Regions from separate parts of the Streptomyces sp. NPDC058741 genome, predicted to be linked through region 1. Evidence: riboswitches for the same ligand, from Rfam matches in the RefSeq annotation. Region 1 holds a riboswitch; each other region holds the start of a gene.
The links. Region 1 has a riboswitch for cyclic di-AMP ahead of ACFW6P_RS02150 (NlpC/P60 family protein). Riboswitches for the same ligand answer to the same signal wherever they lie in the genome.
Positions count from the first base shown of each region.

Region 2: linked by a shared signal. The riboswitch ahead of ACFW6P_RS08205 (transglycosylase family protein) and the one ahead of ACFW6P_RS02150 (NlpC/P60 family protein) in region 1 are both predicted to bind cyclic di-AMP.
Region 3: linked by a shared signal. The riboswitch ahead of ACFW6P_RS13295 (peptidoglycan DD-metalloendopeptidase family protein) and the one ahead of ACFW6P_RS02150 (NlpC/P60 family protein) in region 1 are both predicted to bind cyclic di-AMP.

Region 1 covers NZ_JBHYQH010000002.1:154,596-160,211, reverse strand. The annotation lists gene ACFW6P_RS02170 (LuxR C-terminal-related transcriptional regulator) at 1-40, shown strand, start outside; gene ACFW6P_RS02165 (NlpC/P60 family protein) at 70-1,125, opposite strand; partial or broken gene ACFW6P_RS02160 (hypothetical protein) at 1,545-1,897, shown strand; gene ACFW6P_RS02155 (hypothetical protein) at 1,875-2,819, opposite strand; gene ACFW6P_RS02150 (NlpC/P60 family protein) at 2,902-4,083, opposite strand; cyclic di-AMP (ydaO/yuaA leader) riboswitch at 4,092-4,263, opposite strand; gene pcrA (DNA helicase PcrA) at 4,553-5,616, shown strand, end outside.
Region 2 covers NZ_JBHYQH010000007.1:86,588-92,203, reverse strand. The annotation lists gene ACFW6P_RS08215 (cytochrome P450) at 1-675, shown strand, start outside; gene ACFW6P_RS08210 (transglycosylase family protein) at 798-1,832, shown strand; cyclic di-AMP (ydaO/yuaA leader) riboswitch at 2,031-2,197, shown strand; gene ACFW6P_RS08205 (transglycosylase family protein) at 2,202-2,909, shown strand; gene eno (phosphopyruvate hydratase) at 3,163-4,443, shown strand; gene ACFW6P_RS08195 (septum formation initiator family protein) at 4,573-5,049, shown strand; gene ACFW6P_RS08190 (DUF501 domain-containing protein) at 5,084-5,614, shown strand; gene ACFW6P_RS08185 (exopolyphosphatase) at 5,611-5,616, shown strand, end outside.
Region 3 covers NZ_JBHYQH010000013.1:4,088-9,703, reverse strand. The annotation lists gene ACFW6P_RS13310 (Glu/Leu/Phe/Val dehydrogenase dimerization domain-containing protein) at 1-750, shown strand, start outside; partial or broken gene ACFW6P_RS13305 (TetR/AcrR family transcriptional regulator) at 802-1,402, shown strand; gene ACFW6P_RS13300 (SGNH/GDSL hydrolase family protein) at 1,532-2,317, opposite strand; gene ACFW6P_RS13295 (peptidoglycan DD-metalloendopeptidase family protein) at 2,556-3,479, opposite strand; cyclic di-AMP (ydaO/yuaA leader) riboswitch at 3,484-3,644, opposite strand; gene ACFW6P_RS13290 (tyrosine-protein phosphatase) at 4,313-5,110, shown strand; gene ACFW6P_RS13285 (DUF6126 family protein) at 5,128-5,247, opposite strand; gene ACFW6P_RS13280 (helix-turn-helix domain-containing protein) at 5,244-5,616, opposite strand, start outside.

The DNA of each region.
Region 1 (5,616 bases):
CGAGCTGACGCGCTGGGCGACGGCACGCCGGCTGGTGTGAGCCGGTGAACGCCGGGCGGCCGGAGGCGCTCACACCACCCGCGTCGCCCCCGCGTACGGCATCTCGTCGAGCGGGGCGAGGCGTACGGGCGCGGAGGGGTTCGGGGCGTGGATCATCCGCCCGCCGCCCACGTAGATGCCGACGTGGCTGATGCCGGCGTAGAAGAACACCAGGTCACCGGGGCGGAGTGCGGAGCGGGGGACGCGGCGGCCCGCGTCGATCTGGGAGTACGTCGTGCGCGGCAGGGAGACGCCCGCGGCGCGGTACGCGGCCTGGACGAGGCCCGAGCAGTCGAAGGCGTCCGGGCCGGTCGCGCCCCAGACGTAGGGGCTGCCGAGCTTGCGGTAGGCGTAGGCGACGGCCGCGGCCGCCCGGGCGCTGGGCGCCTGGGCCGCGGCGGGCCCGGGTGCCGCCAGGGTGCCCCGGGCGCCCGGGGAGCGGGAGGCGCGGGGCCTCTCACCGAGCCGGGCGCGTTCCTGCGCGCTGAGCCGGGACAGCAGCCGGCGTGCCGAGCCCAGCTTGCCGGTGATCGTCTTCTTGTGCCGCTCCAGCTCCGTCCGCCGCGCCCTCAGCGACGTCAGCTCGACGCGGGCGGCGCCCCGCAGCCGCTCGATCTCGCGCAGCCGTCTGCGGACGCCCGCGACGGCGGAGTCCTGCCGGTGGCCGGCCCGCTCCACGAACTCGGCGTCCCGCAGGTACCGCTCGGGATCGTCGGACAGCGCGAGCCGGAGCGCGGGGTCGAGACCGCCGGTGCGGTACTGGGCGGCGGCGACCGAGCCCAGGGCGTCACGGGCGGTGGCGAGCCGTTCCTCCTCGCGGGCCGCCCGGTCCTGCAGGTCCCGCAGGCGCCGCCCGGCCGCCCGGGCCTTCTCCCGCGCGCCGTTGTACTTCTCGGTGGCGGCCTCCGCCTCCCGGTACAGCTGGTCCACCTCGGCCTTGACCTGGTCCGGGGTGAGCTGTGGATCGGCGTGCCCGGTCCCGTCGAGGCCCGTCGCGGTCGCCGCGCCGGCGAGGGCGATCGTGACGGCCGTCCGGGCCCTGCCGCCGGCCGTCGGGCGCTGTCGGGGCTTGCGGTGCGCTGCCACCGGGGGACCACGTCCTTTCCTCGTCCGCCGGTGGGGTGCGGACGGCCGCCCTGGGGAGCGGACGGGCGGCCGGCGCGTCCGGCGGCGGCCCGCACCGGGGGTGCGGGCCGCCGCAGGACCTCTCGGCGGTGGTGCCCGGCTGCCGCCCCTGGCCCGGGCGGCGGTGGGGAGCCGGTCACCTGGTGGGGACGCTAGACCGCGCCGTACCGGCCCGGTGGCCGGTGCGCGGAACTGTTCCGAGAGGACCGGCGGTGACCGTATGCGACCGTGATCCCGTCGTGGGCCCGACCTGTCGACTCAGGCTGATGACCGATGCGTCGCATCATGGGCGAGTGGGCGTGATCGGGTGGTATGGGGCGCGTGTGCATCGCCAGGGCGGTGTCGGGGGGTTTCCCGGGCCCTGATCAGGCTCCGGCGTCCTGGACCTGCTCATCCACCTCTTCGTCGGTCTCCACATCGTCGGCATCGCCGCGCTCCTGGGCGGCTTCCTCACCCAGACGAAGGCGATGGGCGCCGGCACCGCCCGCTTCACCCCCGCGATGCTGCACGGCGCGCTGACGATGCTGGTCACCGGGGTGATCCTGGTCGGTCTCAACCAGGCCGACGACCGGTCCGTGAACAACACCAAGATCGGCGTGAAGCCGGCCCTGCTGATCGTGATCCTCGGCCTGGTCTACGTGAAGCGGGACGACGAGAGGTGGACAAGGGCCTCTTCGGCCTGGTCGGGCTGCTGACCACGGCGAACGTCTTCATCGCCGTGCTCTGGACCTGACCCGTCCGACGCCGCCGCCGGCCCGGGCCGAGACGACCGCCCAGGCGGTGCACCCGAGCCAGACGGCCACCGCGACCCACAGCAGCGCCTGCCCCGCGCCGTCGAGCCAGGGCACGTCGAGGGCGGCCGCGAGGGCCAGGGCGGCCGCCGCCGTCACGGCCACGACGAACACGGTCGCCCAGCGGGACACGTCGTAGCGGTGCCGGGGCCGCATCAGCTCGGCGGTGAGCAGGACGACGCAGCAGACCGGGGTGAGCACCAGCAGCGCGACGGCGGCCCGGGTGAGGACGGTGCGGTCGTCGTCGTTCCACAGGGGGAAGCCGCCGCGGTCGGCGCCGAGCAGAAGCGCTCCGGCCAGGGCCGAGACGCCGAGCCCGCCGGCCGCCAGCCAGTGTTCCCCGGCGCCGTCCGTCATCTGCCGCGGCCGGAAACGGAACAGGGCGACGACGTAGAGCGCGAGCCCCAGCCAGAACAGCACCAGGGCCGTGTACGCGAGCCAGGCCGCCGACCCGGCCGCGGCGAGGGCGGCGCCGAGCACGGCGAGCCCCTGGGTGGCCACGCAGCGCAGGAACACCGCGCCCTGACGGTCCGGGACCCGCGCGCCCAGCAGCGGGATCCACAGCAGCGCGGCGAGCGCGAGCAGCCCCGCGGCCGTGTCCCGCAGGCCGGCGGCGCGGAAGCCGGTGCCCACCAGGGCGGTCGCCGCCGTGAAGGTGAGCGCGGCCGGAGTCTCCTCACGCCACGCCGTCCCCGGCAGCCGCAGCACGGCGTACGCGACCGCTCCCAGCCAGCTCGCGCAGGACAGGGCGAGGAGGATGCGGGAGAGGACCTCGTACCCGGCCGAGTCGAGGCCGACCGACACGGTGGCGGTCGTGAGCGTGTAGGTCGCCCACAAGGTGAGGGACGGGGAGGGGCCGGGCATAGCGCCGATGCTAGAGAGCGCCGCCCGCGATGGATGGGGGGGCCCGCGCGCGCGGCCCCCCCCCAAAAACGTCCGCGACCCCTCAGGCCGGCCGCACCACGCTGTGGATCGACGACTCGCCGTCGTAGTAGAGCGACTCCTCGCGCACGTAGGTGCCCGGCTTCGGGGCGTGGATCATCATGCCGTTGCCGACGTAGATCCCGACGTGGGTGACGTCGTCGTAGAAGAACACCAGGTCACCGGGGCGCGCCTGGGAGAGCGGGACCGTGGTGCCCGCGTTCACCTGGTCGTACGTGGTGCGCGGGAGGGTCACCCCCGCGGCCTTCCAGGCGGCCTGGGTCAGGCCGGAGCAGTCGTAGGAGCCGGGGCCTACGGCGCCCCACACGTACGGCTTGCCGATCTGGGCGCGGGCGAAGGCGAGCGCCTTCTCGGCCTTGGTGGCGTACGAGGAGCCGGCCGGGTCCGTCGGAGCGGACGGGGACGAGCCGGACTCCGGGGTCGTGGTGGAGGTACCGCTCTCCTGCTGCCGGGCCGCCTCCTCCTGCGCCTGCTGCTGCGCGGCCTGCTGACGGGCCAGCTCGGCGGCCTTGCGGGCGGCCTCCTCCTGCTTCTCCTTCTCGATCGCCGCGAGCCGCGCCTTCTCCTCGGCGGTCAGCCGCGACAGCAGCTCGCGCGCGTCGGCGAGCTTGCGCTGGACGGTCGCCTTGGCGGTCTTCAGGTCGCCCTGCGACTCGGTGAGTGTCCGGAGGCTCTCGGTGGCCTCCCGGCGCTTCTTCATCGTCTCGGACTGCTGGGTGACGAAGTCGTCGACGGCGACCTTCTGACGGCCGGTCATCCGGTCCATCAGCTGGGTCTGGTCGAAGTAGTCCTGCGGGGTGTCCGCGAGCAGGAACGTGGCGGTGTCCGGGGCGGAGGCGCCGGTGCGGTACTGGGCGGCGGCGAAGGAACCCAGTTCCTCACGCGCCTCGTTGAGCTTCTGGGTGCGCTGGGCGACGTCGTCGAGGAGGGTGTCGACGCGCTTGCGCTGCTTGGCGGTCCTCTCCCTGGCCGAGTTGTACTTCTCGGTCGCGGACTCCGCCTGACGGTAGAGGTCGTCGACCTTCTTCTCGACTTCCTCCAGGCTGGGCCTGTCGTCGGCCTCGGGGGCGGCGGTGGCCGACTGGGACAGCAGGGCCACGGAGGTGAGGGCCGCCGTTGCCAGGGCGGGGGTCCGTATTCCTGCCACGCGCGAACCCGTAGGACGCGACTTGCGGTGCGACGCCAAGGGAGGCGACTCCTTCCATGTTCCGCCTACCGGGTTAGCTGTCGGGTTCGGGCGGGCGGTTCGGAAGGGTTGCCCTACGGCCGTCCCCGTGAGGGGAGTCGGGCCGATTCACCCCAAGGTCTCGGTGGGTCCCCGGCTCCGGCTGCCGCTGCGGCACACCGGACTCGGCGGAGGCCGCGCGGCCCGGCGAGGTTCGCCGGTGGGGGTCGTGCGGCCCGGTCGCACCGTAGCCAACTCGTGGGGCCCCTGTGAAGGTTGATGGGTGATATGCCCGATACATTTTCGTGACCTTGCCCCGCGGCATCGCGGAGAGTGAGCGGTCACGACGTTCTGGTCCCCAATCGTCCGTGATGCCGAGGGTCGTAGCCGACTGTGATCAGGCGCTTTCCACTGGTGACAGCGGGGTGCTTTCGGTGATTTCCCGGGGCGGCGGCGGGTTGTCGGTGGGGCGTCCTAGACTCGGAGAGCGATGAGCAGCCTCTTTGACGACCACTTCCTGGCGAGCCTCCAGTCCCAGCGGGGCCCCGCGGACGAGCCCCCGCCGCCACCCGAGGACGATCACGTTCCGGAGTCGATCCCGGACGATCTGTTCGGCGGGAAGTTCGACGCGCCCCCGGACCGGGACACCCACTACCGCGACGGCGCCCCGCGCCCGGTGGTGGACACCGCGGCCCTCCTGGAGGGGCTGAACGACAACCAGCGCGCCGCCGTCGTCCACTCCGGCTCCCCGCTGCTCATCGTGGCCGGCGCCGGCTCCGGAAAGACGCGGGTCCTCACGCACCGCATCGCCCACCTGCTCGCCGAGCGGGGCGTGCACCCGGGCCAGATCCTCGCGATCACCTTCACCAACAAGGCCGCCGGCGAGATGAAGGAGCGCGTCGAGCAGCTCGTCGGCCCCCGCGCGAACGCCATGTGGGTGATGACGTTCCACAGCGCGTGCGTGCGCATCCTGCGCCGCGAGAGCAAGAAGCTCGGCTTCACGTCCTCCTTCTCGATCTACGACGCCGCCGACTCCAAGCGCCTGATGGCCCTGGTCTGCCGCGACCTCGACCTGGACCCCAAGCGCTACCCGCCGAAGTCCTTCAGCGCCAAGATCAGCAACCTGAAGAACGAGCTGATCGACGAGGAGGACTTCGCCGCCCAGGCCACTGGGGGCACCTCCCAGACGGAGTCTGGGGGAGGTTTCGAGAAGACCCTCGCCCAGGCCTACGCCCTGTACCAGTCGCGGCTGCGCGAGGCGAACGCCCTCGACTTCGACGACCTGATCATGACCACGGTCAACCTGCTCCGCGCCTTCCCGGACGTCGCCGAGCACTACCGCCGCCGCTTCCGGCACGTCATGGTCGACGAGTACCAGGACACCAACCACGCCCAGTACGCCCTCGTGCGCGAGCTGGTCGGCACCGCCGAGCACCCCGTCGACGTCCCGCCCGGCCCGGACGACGTGCCGCCCGCCGAGCTGTGCGTCGTGGGCGACGCCGACCAGTCGATCTACGCCTTCCGCGGCGCGACGATCCGCAACATCCTCCAGTT
Region 2 (5,616 bases), on a different contig from region 1:
GGGGCGCTGCCGGACGATCCCGCGCCGGGCGAGGACCTCATCTCCGGTCTGATCCGGGCCTCCGACCACGGTGAGCACCTCACCGAGAACGAGGCGGCGGCGATGGCCTTCATCCTGCTGTTCGCAGGGTTCGAGACGACCGTGAACCTGATCGGCAACGGCACCTACGCCCTGCTCACCCACCCCGGGCAGCGCACCCGCCTGCAGCGGTCCCTGGCCGCCCGGGACACCGCCCTGCTGGAGACGGGCGTCGAGGAACTGCTGCGCTACGACGGCCCCGTCGAACTCGCCACCTGGCGCTTCGCCACCGAGCCGCTCACCCTCGGCGGGCAGCGCGTCGAGGCGGGCGACCCCGTCCTGGTCGTCCTGGCCGCCGCCGACCGGGACCCGGAGCGCTTCGCCGGCCCGGACGTGCTCGACCTGTCCCGCCGCGACAACCAGCACCTCGGCTACGGCCACGGCATCCACTACTGCCTCGGCGCCCCGCTCGCCCGTCTGGAGGGCCAGACCGCGCTCGCCACGCTTCTGACCCGCCTCCCGGACCTCCGCCTCGCGGTGGACCCGGCCGAGCTGAGATGGCGCGGCGGCCTCATCATGCGCGGGCTGCGCACCCTGCCGGTGGAGTTCGCACCCGCCACGGCACGCCCCGGACGTGACGAAACCTCAACTCTGTGATCTTCATGTGATCTGCGCGGCATGAACTTGTGACAAGTGATCGTCTGCCGATACGTTCACCCATCAACACGGCCCGAGCACTCACGCCGTGTCGATCACTGCTGTCTCCGAAAGGTCTCCGCATGCTCTCCGGGAACGGTCGGCACCGTCGCCCCCGCCAGGCTCCGGCTCTCCTCGTCGCGGCCGGAGTGACCGGCTCCGCCATCGCGATCCCGCTCCTCGGAGCCTCCGGCGCCAGCGCGGCAGAGGGTGTGACCTGGGACCGGGTCGCGGACTGCGAGACCGGCGGCGCCTGGAGCCAGAACAGCGGCAACGGCTACTACGGCGGCCTCGCCATCTCCCAGGAGGACTGGGAGGCTTACGGCGGCCTCGACTACGCCGTGAGCGCCGACCTGGCCAGCCGCTCCCAGCAGATATCGGTGGCCGAGAGAATCCTCGCCGACCAGGGGGTCGGCGCGTGGCGCACCTGCGGACTGCTCTCCGGCCTCGAGCAGGGCAAGGGCTCCGGCGCCTCCGGTTCGCCCGAGTCGCCCGGTTCGCCCGAGTCGGACGAGTCGGACGAGTCCTCCCGTCCCACGGATTCACCCGGTCTGCTCGAATCCCCCGACGCGTCCCCGTCGTCGACGGCCTCGTCGTCCCCGTCGCCTGATCCGGAGTCGACTGCGACCGATAACGACGAAGAAAGCGACGAAACGCTCAAGTCCGACAAGTCCTCGGCCTCCGCCGACCCCGCGCGGCAGAGTGAGGACGGGAACTCCCCCCTGGCCGCCCCCGGCGAGATGCCCGATAACGCGCGGCAGGGCGAGGACTCCTCGGCGCTCACCGGCACCGGCTCCGGCCGTCACCGCGGCCCCGGCGCCGACGAGAACGCCGAGCCGGCCGACGGCCGGGCGGACGAGTCCGCGGGCCGGCACGCCTCGCGCGGTGACGACGCCTCCCGCGACGCGGCGGACGGCGCCTACACCGTCCGTTCCGGTGACAGTCTCTGGTCCATCGCCGACTCCCTTGACGTCAGCGGCGGATGGCGGGCGCTCTACGACGTGAACCGGGAGGCCGTCGGGGCCGACCCGAACCTCATCCGCCCCGGTCAGACGCTCACGACCAGGGGCGAAGCGGACGACGAGTGGTCGTTCGGGCACGGCGGAAACGAGGGCTGAAGTCACCCCGAAAAGGCGCGAGTTCACGTCATATTTCGCGGCTAATGTCCCGTTTGAGGGTCGTGAGAGATAGATCTCAGAAGGCCTGGTCGTCTTTGAATTTCCCCGGATCGCATGTCTACGGTCGTGACCGCTCGCCACCGTGAGCCCCGGTTGCCGCAACGCCGAATCCTGCCAGCGGCCGCACGGGAACAGTCGTCGCGTCAAGCGCCGTAGGCAGGAGCGGGGGACCCAAGGTAGGTGCCCGACCGGCTCGTTCCGCCGGAAGGGCTTGGGGTGAAGCCGCGTCCCGTCAGGGACGTGGCCGGGCAACTCAGCCGGCCCGAACCCGACAGCTCACCTCGCAGGCGTCGGTGAGGGGATCCATCCATGCTGTTTTCCAGCAAGGGCAAGCACCGCCGTCCGTCCAAGGCCGCCCGTGCCGTCGCCGTCGCCGGTGTCGCCTCCGCGGCCGTCGCCGGCCCGCTGATGGCGGCCGGCAGCGCCTCCGCCGCCACCGCCTCCGAGTGGGACGCCGTCGCCCAGTGCGAGTCGGGCGGCAACTGGTCCATCAACACCGGCAACGGCTACTACGGCGGTCTGCAGTTCTCCGCCTCCACCTGGGCCGGCTACGGCGGCACCAAGTACGCCTCCACCGCCGACCAGGCCACCAAGGCCCAGCAGATCGAGATCGCCGAGAAGGTCCTCGCGGGCCAGGGCAAGGGTGCCTGGCCGGTCTGCGGCAAGGGCCTGTCGAGTGCCGGCTACACCGGCGGCTCCGCCGACTCCGGCAGCTCCTCGCAGAGCCAGAGCCAGAACCAGAGCCAGAGCCGGCAGAGCACCGAGACCCGCGAGACCCGGCAGCCCGCCTCCCGCTCCGCCGAGCGTCCGGCCGCGAAGAAGACCGTCACCACCCCGACCGGCAAGAAGGTCAAGAAGGGCGACGGCGAGTACAAGGTCGTCAAGGGCGACACCCTGAGCTCCATCGCCGCGGAGGAGAAGGTCAAGGGCGGCTGGGAGAAGCTCTTCGAGCTGAACAAGGACATCGTTCAGGACGCCAACCTCATCTACCCGGGCCAGCAGCTGCACCTGAAGTGAGCAGCGGCCCGCCCAGGGCCCATGGTTCCCCCGCCCCGGTGCGTCGTCCCCCGTACGCACCGGGGCGGGGTTCTTTCGGCATCCTGCTTTGTTCCGTTCGGAAACAATTTTCTCTCGGTTCTGTCCACGAGGTGGGAGACCCGGTGGCCGAACGCCCCGAGCCGGTTAGGCTCATGTCGCGAGCCACCGCGGCCCGCGCCTCGCAGGGCCCGAGCGGCCCGCGTACCCGCGTCACATCGAGAAGGAGATGCTCGTGCCGTCCATCGACGTCGTCGTAGCCCGGGAAATCCTGGACTCCCGAGGCAACCCCACGGTCGAGGTCGAGGTCGGCCTCGACGACGGCAGCACGGGTCGTGCCGCCGTCCCGTCCGGCGCCTCGACGGGCGCCTTCGAGGCCATCGAGCTCCGCGACGGCGACTCGAACCGTTACCTCGGCAAGGGTGTGGAGAAGGCCGTCCTCGCGGTCATCGAGCAGATCGGCCCGGAGCTGGTCGGCTACGACGCCACCGAGCAGCGCCTGATCGACCAGGCCATGTTCGACCTGGACGCCACCGACAACAAGGGCTCCCTGGGCGCCAACGCCATCCTCGGCGTCTCGCTCGCCGTCGCCCACGCCGCCTCCGAGGCCAGCGACCTGCCGCTGTTCCGCTACCTGGGCGGCCCCAACGCGCACCTGCTGCCGGTGCCGATGATGAACATCCTGAACGGCGGCTCGCACGCCGACTCCAACGTGGACATCCAGGAGTTCATGATCGCCCCGATCGGCGCGGAGTCCTTCTCCGAGGCCCTGCGCTGGGGCGCCGAGGTCTACCACACGCTGAAGAAGGTCCTGAAGAGCAAGGGCCTGGCCACCGGCCTCGGCGACGAGGGCGGCTTCGCCCCGAACCTCGGCTCCAACCGCGAGGCCCTCGACCTCATCCTCGAGGCGATCAAGGAAGCCGGCTACACCCCCGGCGAGCAGATCGCCCTGGCGCTCGACGTGGCCGCCTCCGAGTTCTACGAGGACGGCGTCTACACCTTCGAGGGCAAGGAGCGCTCGGCGGCCGAGATGACCGAGTACTACGCGGAGCTCGTCGACGCGTACCCGCTCGTGTCCATCGAGGACCCGCTGTTCGAGGACGACTGGGACGGCTGGAAGACCATCACCGACAAGCTCGGCGACAAGGTCCAGCTCGTCGGCGACGACCTGTTCGTCACCAACCCCGAGCGCCTCGCCCGCGGCATCGAGGAGGGCGCGGCCAACGCGCTGCTCGTGAAGGTGAACCAGATCGGTTCGCTCACCGAGACCCTGGACGCCGTGGAGCTGGCCCAGCGCAACGGCTTCAAGTGCATGATGTCCCACCGCTCCGGCGAGACCGAGGACGTCACCATCGCCGACCTGGCCGTCGCCACCAACTGCGGCCAGATCAAGACCGGCGCCCCGGCCCGCTCCGAGCGCGTCGCCAAGTACAACCAGCTGCTGCGCATCGAGGAGATCCTCGACGACGCCGCGGTGTACGCCGGCCGCAGCGCGTTCCCCCGCTTCAAGGCCTGACCGCGCACCGGGCCCGGGCAGGCACCGGCCCGGGGCACGGCTGAGCCAGTCGTACGTACGTCCCCGTACTCGGTCCCGTACCGTGTGCGGGGACGTACGCGCGCAGGACGGTGGAGCGGAGGCTGACAGATGGCCGTGAAGGACCGGGACCGGTTCTCCACCACGACCAGGATCCGGCTGCTCGGCGAGCAGACCGCGGCCCGGGTCTACCGCTCCCAGACCAAGCGGCAGGCCCGCCGCTCCCGGCTGACCGGCCGGGCGGCGCTGCTCGCGCTGGTGATGTGCTCGCTGATCGTTGCCCTGGCCTATCCGATGCGGCAGTACGTCTCCCAGCGCGCCGAGATCGAGGACCTGCAGCGCGAGCAGCAGCAGGCCCGTCAGCGAGTCGAACGACTGCGCGACACGAAGGCGCGCTGGCAGGACGACGCGTACGCCGAGCAGCAGATCAGGCAGCGGTTGCACTACGTCATGCCGGGGGAGACGGGCTTCATCGTCGTCGACCCGCGCCCGGCGCGGCAGTCGCGCACCTCCCTCGGGGCGGCCGACCGCCCCTGGTACGCGAACGTCTGGGACGGGGTCGACAAGTCCGACGCCTCCGCCCCGTAACAGTGACCCCAGAGAAAGACACCCGAAGACAGTCATGGAAACGTCCCCGCCGACCACCCCGCGCACCGAGCCCACCGACGCCGACGTCGAGGCCTTCAAGCAGCAGCTCGGCCGGCCCCCGCGCGGCCTGCGCGCGATCGCGCACCGGTGCCCCTGCGGGCAGCCGGACGTCGTCGAGACGGCCCCGCGGCTGCCGGACGGGACGCCGTTCCCCACGCTGTACTACCTGACGTGCCCGAAGGCGAACTCCGCGATCGGCACGCTGGAGGCGAACGGCGTGATGAAGGAGATGACCGAGCGGCTCGCCTCGGACCCGGAGCTGGCGGCGGCGTACCGGGCGGCGCACGAGGACTACGTCCGGCGCCGTGACGAGATCGAGGTGCTGAAGGACTTCCCGAGCGCGGGCGGCATGCCGGACCGGGTGAAGTGCCTGCACGTGCTGGTGGCGCACTCGCTGGCCGCCGGGCCCGGGGTGAACCCGCTCGGGGACGAGGCGATCGCGATGCTGCCCGAGTGGTGGCGCAAGGGCCCGTGCGTGACGTCCGCCGAGGAGGACGCCCAGTGACC
Region 3 (5,616 bases), on a different contig from region 1:
GCCAGGCGGCGGCTCGCCGACGCCTTCGCCGTCGAGGTGGACGGCATCGGACTCGACGAGCTGGCCGGCGGCTGCGGCGTCGCCGAGGCGGCCCTCACCGCGCTGGACCGCGCGGAAGTGCCGTACGCGGGGACGCGGGTCGCGCTCCAGGGGTTCGGCACCATGGGCGGGGCGACCGCGCGGTTCCTCGCGCGCGCGGGTCTCACGGTCGTGGCGGTCGCCGACCTCAAGGGCACGATCGCCAACCCGGCGGGCCTCGACGTCGAGGCGCTCCTCGCCGCCCGGGACCCGCACGGCACCGTCGACCGCTCCGCGCTGCGCCCCGGCGACCTCCAACTGCCGGGTGACGCCTGGCTGTCGGCGGACGCGGAGGTCCTCGTGCCGGCGGCGGTGTCGTACGCGATCGACGCGGGAAACCAGGAGCGCGTCACCGCCCGTTGGGTGGTCGAGGCGGCCAACATGCCGGTGGTGCCTGAGGCGGAGCCGCTGCTGGCCGCGCGCGGCGTGACCGTGCTGCCGGACGTCATCGTCAACTCCGGGACGAACGCCTGGTGGTGGTGGACCCTGTTCGGGGACATCGGCCCCGACGCCGAGGAGGCGTTCGCGCACACGCGCCGCTCCGTGCGGGCCCTGGTCGGGCGGATGCTGACGCGCGCGCAGGCGGACGGGACGTCCCCGCGGGCCGCCGCGCACGCGATCGCGGCGGAGCGGCTCCCGGTGATGGCGGAACGCTTCGGCTGGTACCGCTGAGACGGCGGCGGCCGGATCCGCGCGCCGCGGGGGCGTGGGTAGGGTGACGGCGTGACGAGAGTCCGGTTGACCGTGGTGGAACGGCGTGGCGAGCTGCTGCGGGCCGCCGTCGAGCAGATCGAGGCCCGGGGTGTGGCGGCGGTGCGGATCTCCGACGTGGCCTCGGCGCTCGGGGTGAGCAACGCGCTGGTGCTCCACCACTTCTCCACCAGGGAGCACCTGGTCGCCGCCGCCTTCCGGCACGCGGCCGACGGCGACCTCGCACAGCTGCGCAAGCTCCTCGGCCGCCGCACCTCGGCGCTGCGCCGGTTGCGGTCGGCGGTCCGGTGGTAAGCCCCGACCGGCCGGGCCGAGGGCTGGCGGCTGTGGATCGAGGGCTGGGCGGCCGCCCTGCGCGAGCGAGCCCGCGCTGCGGGAGGTCGCCCAGGAACTCGACCGCCGGTGGAAAGCGGCCCTGGCCGAAGTCATCGCGGAGGGCGTCGCGGCCGGGGAGTTCCGCTGCCGGGACCCCCGCACCGCGGCCCTCCGCCTCACCGCCTTCCTGGACGGCCTCGCCGTCCAAGTGACGTCGTACCCGGGGTCGCTGCCCAAGGCGCGGGCGCAGCAGTGGGCGCAGGAGGCGCTGGCGCGGGAACTCGGGGTCGAGCCGTGAGCGCGCCTGCGGCAGGCGGGTGCCCGCGGTTGCCGGACAGGCCCTGCGCTCACCGCCGCAAGGCTCTGCGCGCACTCCCGCCGAACCGGCCGCGGACCGCCGAAGGCACCGCCCCCGAGCCGGCAGGCGCTACGCCACCGCCTCGATCCGCATCCTGATGTCGTCCGGCGACAGCGCGCCCTTCGCCGTCACATGGTCGCCCGACGACTCCCCGCGCAACCTCCGCCCGATCCACGGGGCAAGGAACTGCCGGGCCCAGTGCACGTCGTCGCGCCGGACCTCGAGTGTGCCGCGCGGCGGCAGCGGGGGCCACGCCTGCTCGGGATCGGCCGGCACCTCGAGTCCGAGCACCTGGCCCGCGCGGAGCGCGACGCGCGTGTGCCCCTCGGGCGACAGGTGCAGCCGGTCGGCGTCCCAGGCCCTGCGGTCGCGCACACTGCGCAGGGCCCACAGGTCGAGCACCGGACAGCCGTACCGGTCGGCGATGGCCCGGACATGCCCGTTGTAGGTGGCGATCTTGCCGCGCAGATGCTTCAGCACGGGCACGCCGCGCGTGTCGAACCCGGTCGTCACCAGGACCGTGCCGGCCGCGGCGACGAGCGGGGCGAGGGCCCGCTCGAAGCGCTCGGCCACCTCGTCCGGGTCGGTGCCGGGCCGGATGATGTCGTTGCCCCCGGCGCAGAACGAGACGAGGTCCGGGGCCATGTCGATGGCCCGCGGCACCTGGTCCGCCACGATCTGGTCGAGGAGCTTCCCGCGCACGGCGAGGTTCGTGTACCGGAAGTCGCCTTCGGGCCGGCGGTCGGCGAGCAGGACGGCGAACCGGTCGGCCCAGCCGACGAACGCCCCGTCGGGGCCGGGGTCGCCCACGCCCTCGGTGAAGCTGTCCCCCACCGCCACGTACGACCCGATCACTGCTTTGTCGTCACTCTTCGAATCGTCTGCCACAGCCGTTCATGATTCACCGTGGAATGTGACCTACGCGACCGTAGGGAGGGGTTGACGGTCGGTGAGATAAGCCACTTCCCAAGGGTTCGCCAACTCCGGAATACACATCTCGGCAGGGGTGTTGGGGACGGGCCGAAGGCCGGACCCGGGGATCGGGGTCCGGCCTTCGGTGCGCGGGTCGGGCAGGTCGGGTTCGTACGGCCCCTCAGCCGACGGAGACGCCGTGCGAGCGCAGGTAGGCGACCGGGTCCACGTCCGAGCCGTAGTCCGGCGTGGTGCGGATCTCGAAGTGCAGGTGCGGTCCGGTGACGTTGCCGGTCGCGCCGGAGAGGCCGACCTGCTGCCCGGCGGTCACGCTCTGGCCGGCCGAGACGGAGAGCTGGGACAGGTGGGCGTACTGGGCGTAGCCGCCGTCGGCGAGCCTGAGGACGACCTGGTTGCCGTACGCGCCGCCCCAGCCGGCGGAGACGACCGTGCCCGCGCCGACGGCCTTGAGAGAGGTGCCGGTGGGGACGACGAAGTCGACGCCGGTGTGGTAGCCGCTGGACCACATGCTGCCGGACATGCGGTACGGCGTACCGACGGTGGCACCGTCCACCGGGGCGCTGTAGCCACTGGCGTTGCTGTCGGCGGCCGGCTTGGCGGCGGCGGGCTTCGCGGCGGTGCCGGCCCGGGTGGACGACTGAGCGGCGGACGACTTCTTCGCCGGCTTCTCCGCCGACGCCTTCGGCGCGGACGACTCGGTCTTCGGCGCGCTCGCCGTCTTCCTGCCGATCGACAGCTTCAGGCCCGGGTGGATCAGCGACGGGTCGTCACCCACGGCGTCGCGGTTGTCCGAGTAGAGCTTCTTCCAGCCGCCTCTGACGTTCTGGTCGTCGGCGATCTTCGCGAGGTAGTCGCCGGCCTTCACGGTGTACGTGCGGGCGGTCGCGGCCTTCTCGGTGGTCTGCTTGCCGGTGGCCGGAGCGGACTGGACGGCCTTTTCCGGAGCCGACTGCGGGGTGGCGGCGTGGGCGCCGGCGGCCCCCATGAGCGGGAGGGCGAGAGCGGCGCCGCCGGTTCCGGCGACGGCGAGGGAGCGGGTGAAACGCTGGGTTTTCGGACGACGGTGCTTACCCTTCGCGGGCATGGCGAATTCCTCTCCGGCGCCTACGAGGTGAGCTGTCGGGTTCGGACTGGAGATGCCCGGCCGCGCCGAGGCGCGGCTTAACCCCAAGCCGTTCCGGGAACCGGAACAGGCGTCTTACCTGTGGGTCCCCCGCTCCTGCCGTACACGGGTCAGTGGGTGCGGGCTCCGGGCGGCGGCAGGATTGGGCGTCCGTCCGGATTGGTGTGGAACGTAAGCGACCAGGACGCGACCGGACAAGCTTGCGGTTCCGCGTGACGGCCTTTTCCCTTGACGCGTCGCCGTGTTCGCCGTCACCGAGCGTCAGTTAAGGATCTTCACTCTTCCTCAAAAGCCTTGTTCCACAACAGTATTACGTGTACATGACGACAACACATCGTCACGGATATGACGATGGTCACGCACCTCACTCCCATCTCCTGCGCGATCGGGGCAGGTTGTGGTGAAGCAACCGAAGCTCCTCATTCGGACAGAAGGGCCACTTCACCTCAAGCCGGATGAGAATGGCGTGGAGGTCACCGCGCGCGCCGACCCGCAGTCCGCGATGGAGCAGTACGCCCCCTCGGTGAACTTAGCCCGTTTCAAGGCGTTCGGTCCCGGTCCGTGTCCGGGAGGAGTCGACGGCCGGTCCCCGGTCGTCCAGGCTCACTCCGCGCCCGACGGCATCGGCGGCCGAGGGCGTCCGGGTGGTGCGGCGTGACGGCGAGCCCGACTCCGCCGAAGCGCAGCAGCTCAAGCTGCCGGCCGGACCCGGGAGCACCCAGGCAGGCATGTCGTATCGTCGAGTGGTGCCCGCCGCCGAGCCGCGGCGGCGGCGCCGAATGGGAGGAGCCCCCGTGACGCAGCAGGTCCCGTCGACCGAGCCCCAGCTGGCCGGAGTGCGCAACTTCCGCGATGTGGGCGGACTGCCGACCGTGGACGGGCGGCGGGTCCGGCAGGGCGTGCTGTACCGCAGCGGTCACCTGGCGCACGCGACCGGTGAGGACGCCGCCTTCCTCACCACCCTGGGCCTGCACACGATCTTCGACTTCCGCAACGCGGCCGACCAGAAGCTGGAAGGTCCGGACGTCGCGCTGCCCGGCGTGCGCAATGTGAACCTGCCGCTGAGCGACCCGGCCGACGGCGCCGAGTTCTGGAAGATGGTCCGCGACGGCGACCTGGACCAGCTGCGCTCGATCCTCGCGGACGGCAAGGGCGCGGCCCGGATGATCGCCTCCTACCGCATGATCATCAAGGAGCGCACGGCAGAGCACTCCCACGTGCTGCACGCGCTCGCGGAGGACAGCGTGCCGGTGCTGATGCACTGCGCGGCGGGCAAGGACCGCGCGGGCCTGTCCGTGGCGGTGACGCTGCTCGCGGTGGGCGTGGAGCGCGACGCGATCGTCGACGACTACCTGAAGTCCAACGCCAAGCACCGCCGCTACAAGGTGCACCGCAGCAGCTCGCACGCCTCGGCCTACTCCCCCGAGGTGATGGAGCTGCTCAGCCCCCTCTTCGACGCCCGTGCCGAGTACCTGACGACGGCCTTCGAGACCATCGAGGAGACGTGGGGCGGTGTCGACGTGTACCTGGAGCAGGGGCTGGGGCTCACCCCGGAGACCCGGGAACGGCTGCGCGAGCGGCTCCTCGACTGAGGGCCCGGGTCGCGGACCTAGCGGCTCCCCGCCTCGAACAGGAAGTACACGAACGCCGCGAAGACGTGCCCCATGACGAGGTAGATGAACAGCCGCACCCACAGGGCGCGCGGGAACTTGTCCTCGATGTCGCTCATGACGGGTCTCCAGGGGTGTGGCCCAGGCACAGGGCGGCCGTGGGGCTCTGCAGCAGGGTGTGGACGAAGAGCAGGTCGACGCCGTCGTGGTCCTCGGCGGCGATGCGGTGCGGGGTCAGCGAGTCGAAGTGCGCGCTGTCGCCCGGCGACAGCCGGTGCGTGGTGTCGCCGAGGCGCAGCCGCAGCCGGCCGCGCAGCACGTGGAGCCACTCCTCGCCGGGATGGACGCGCACCACGTCGCCCTGGGAGCCGTACGGGACGTGCACCCGCAGGGCCTGCATACCGCGCCCCGAGGCACCGGCCTGCCAGTAGGTCCAGCCGCCGGCCGCGGTCGGTTCCATGTCGGCGGAGCGCACGACGGCGTCCCGG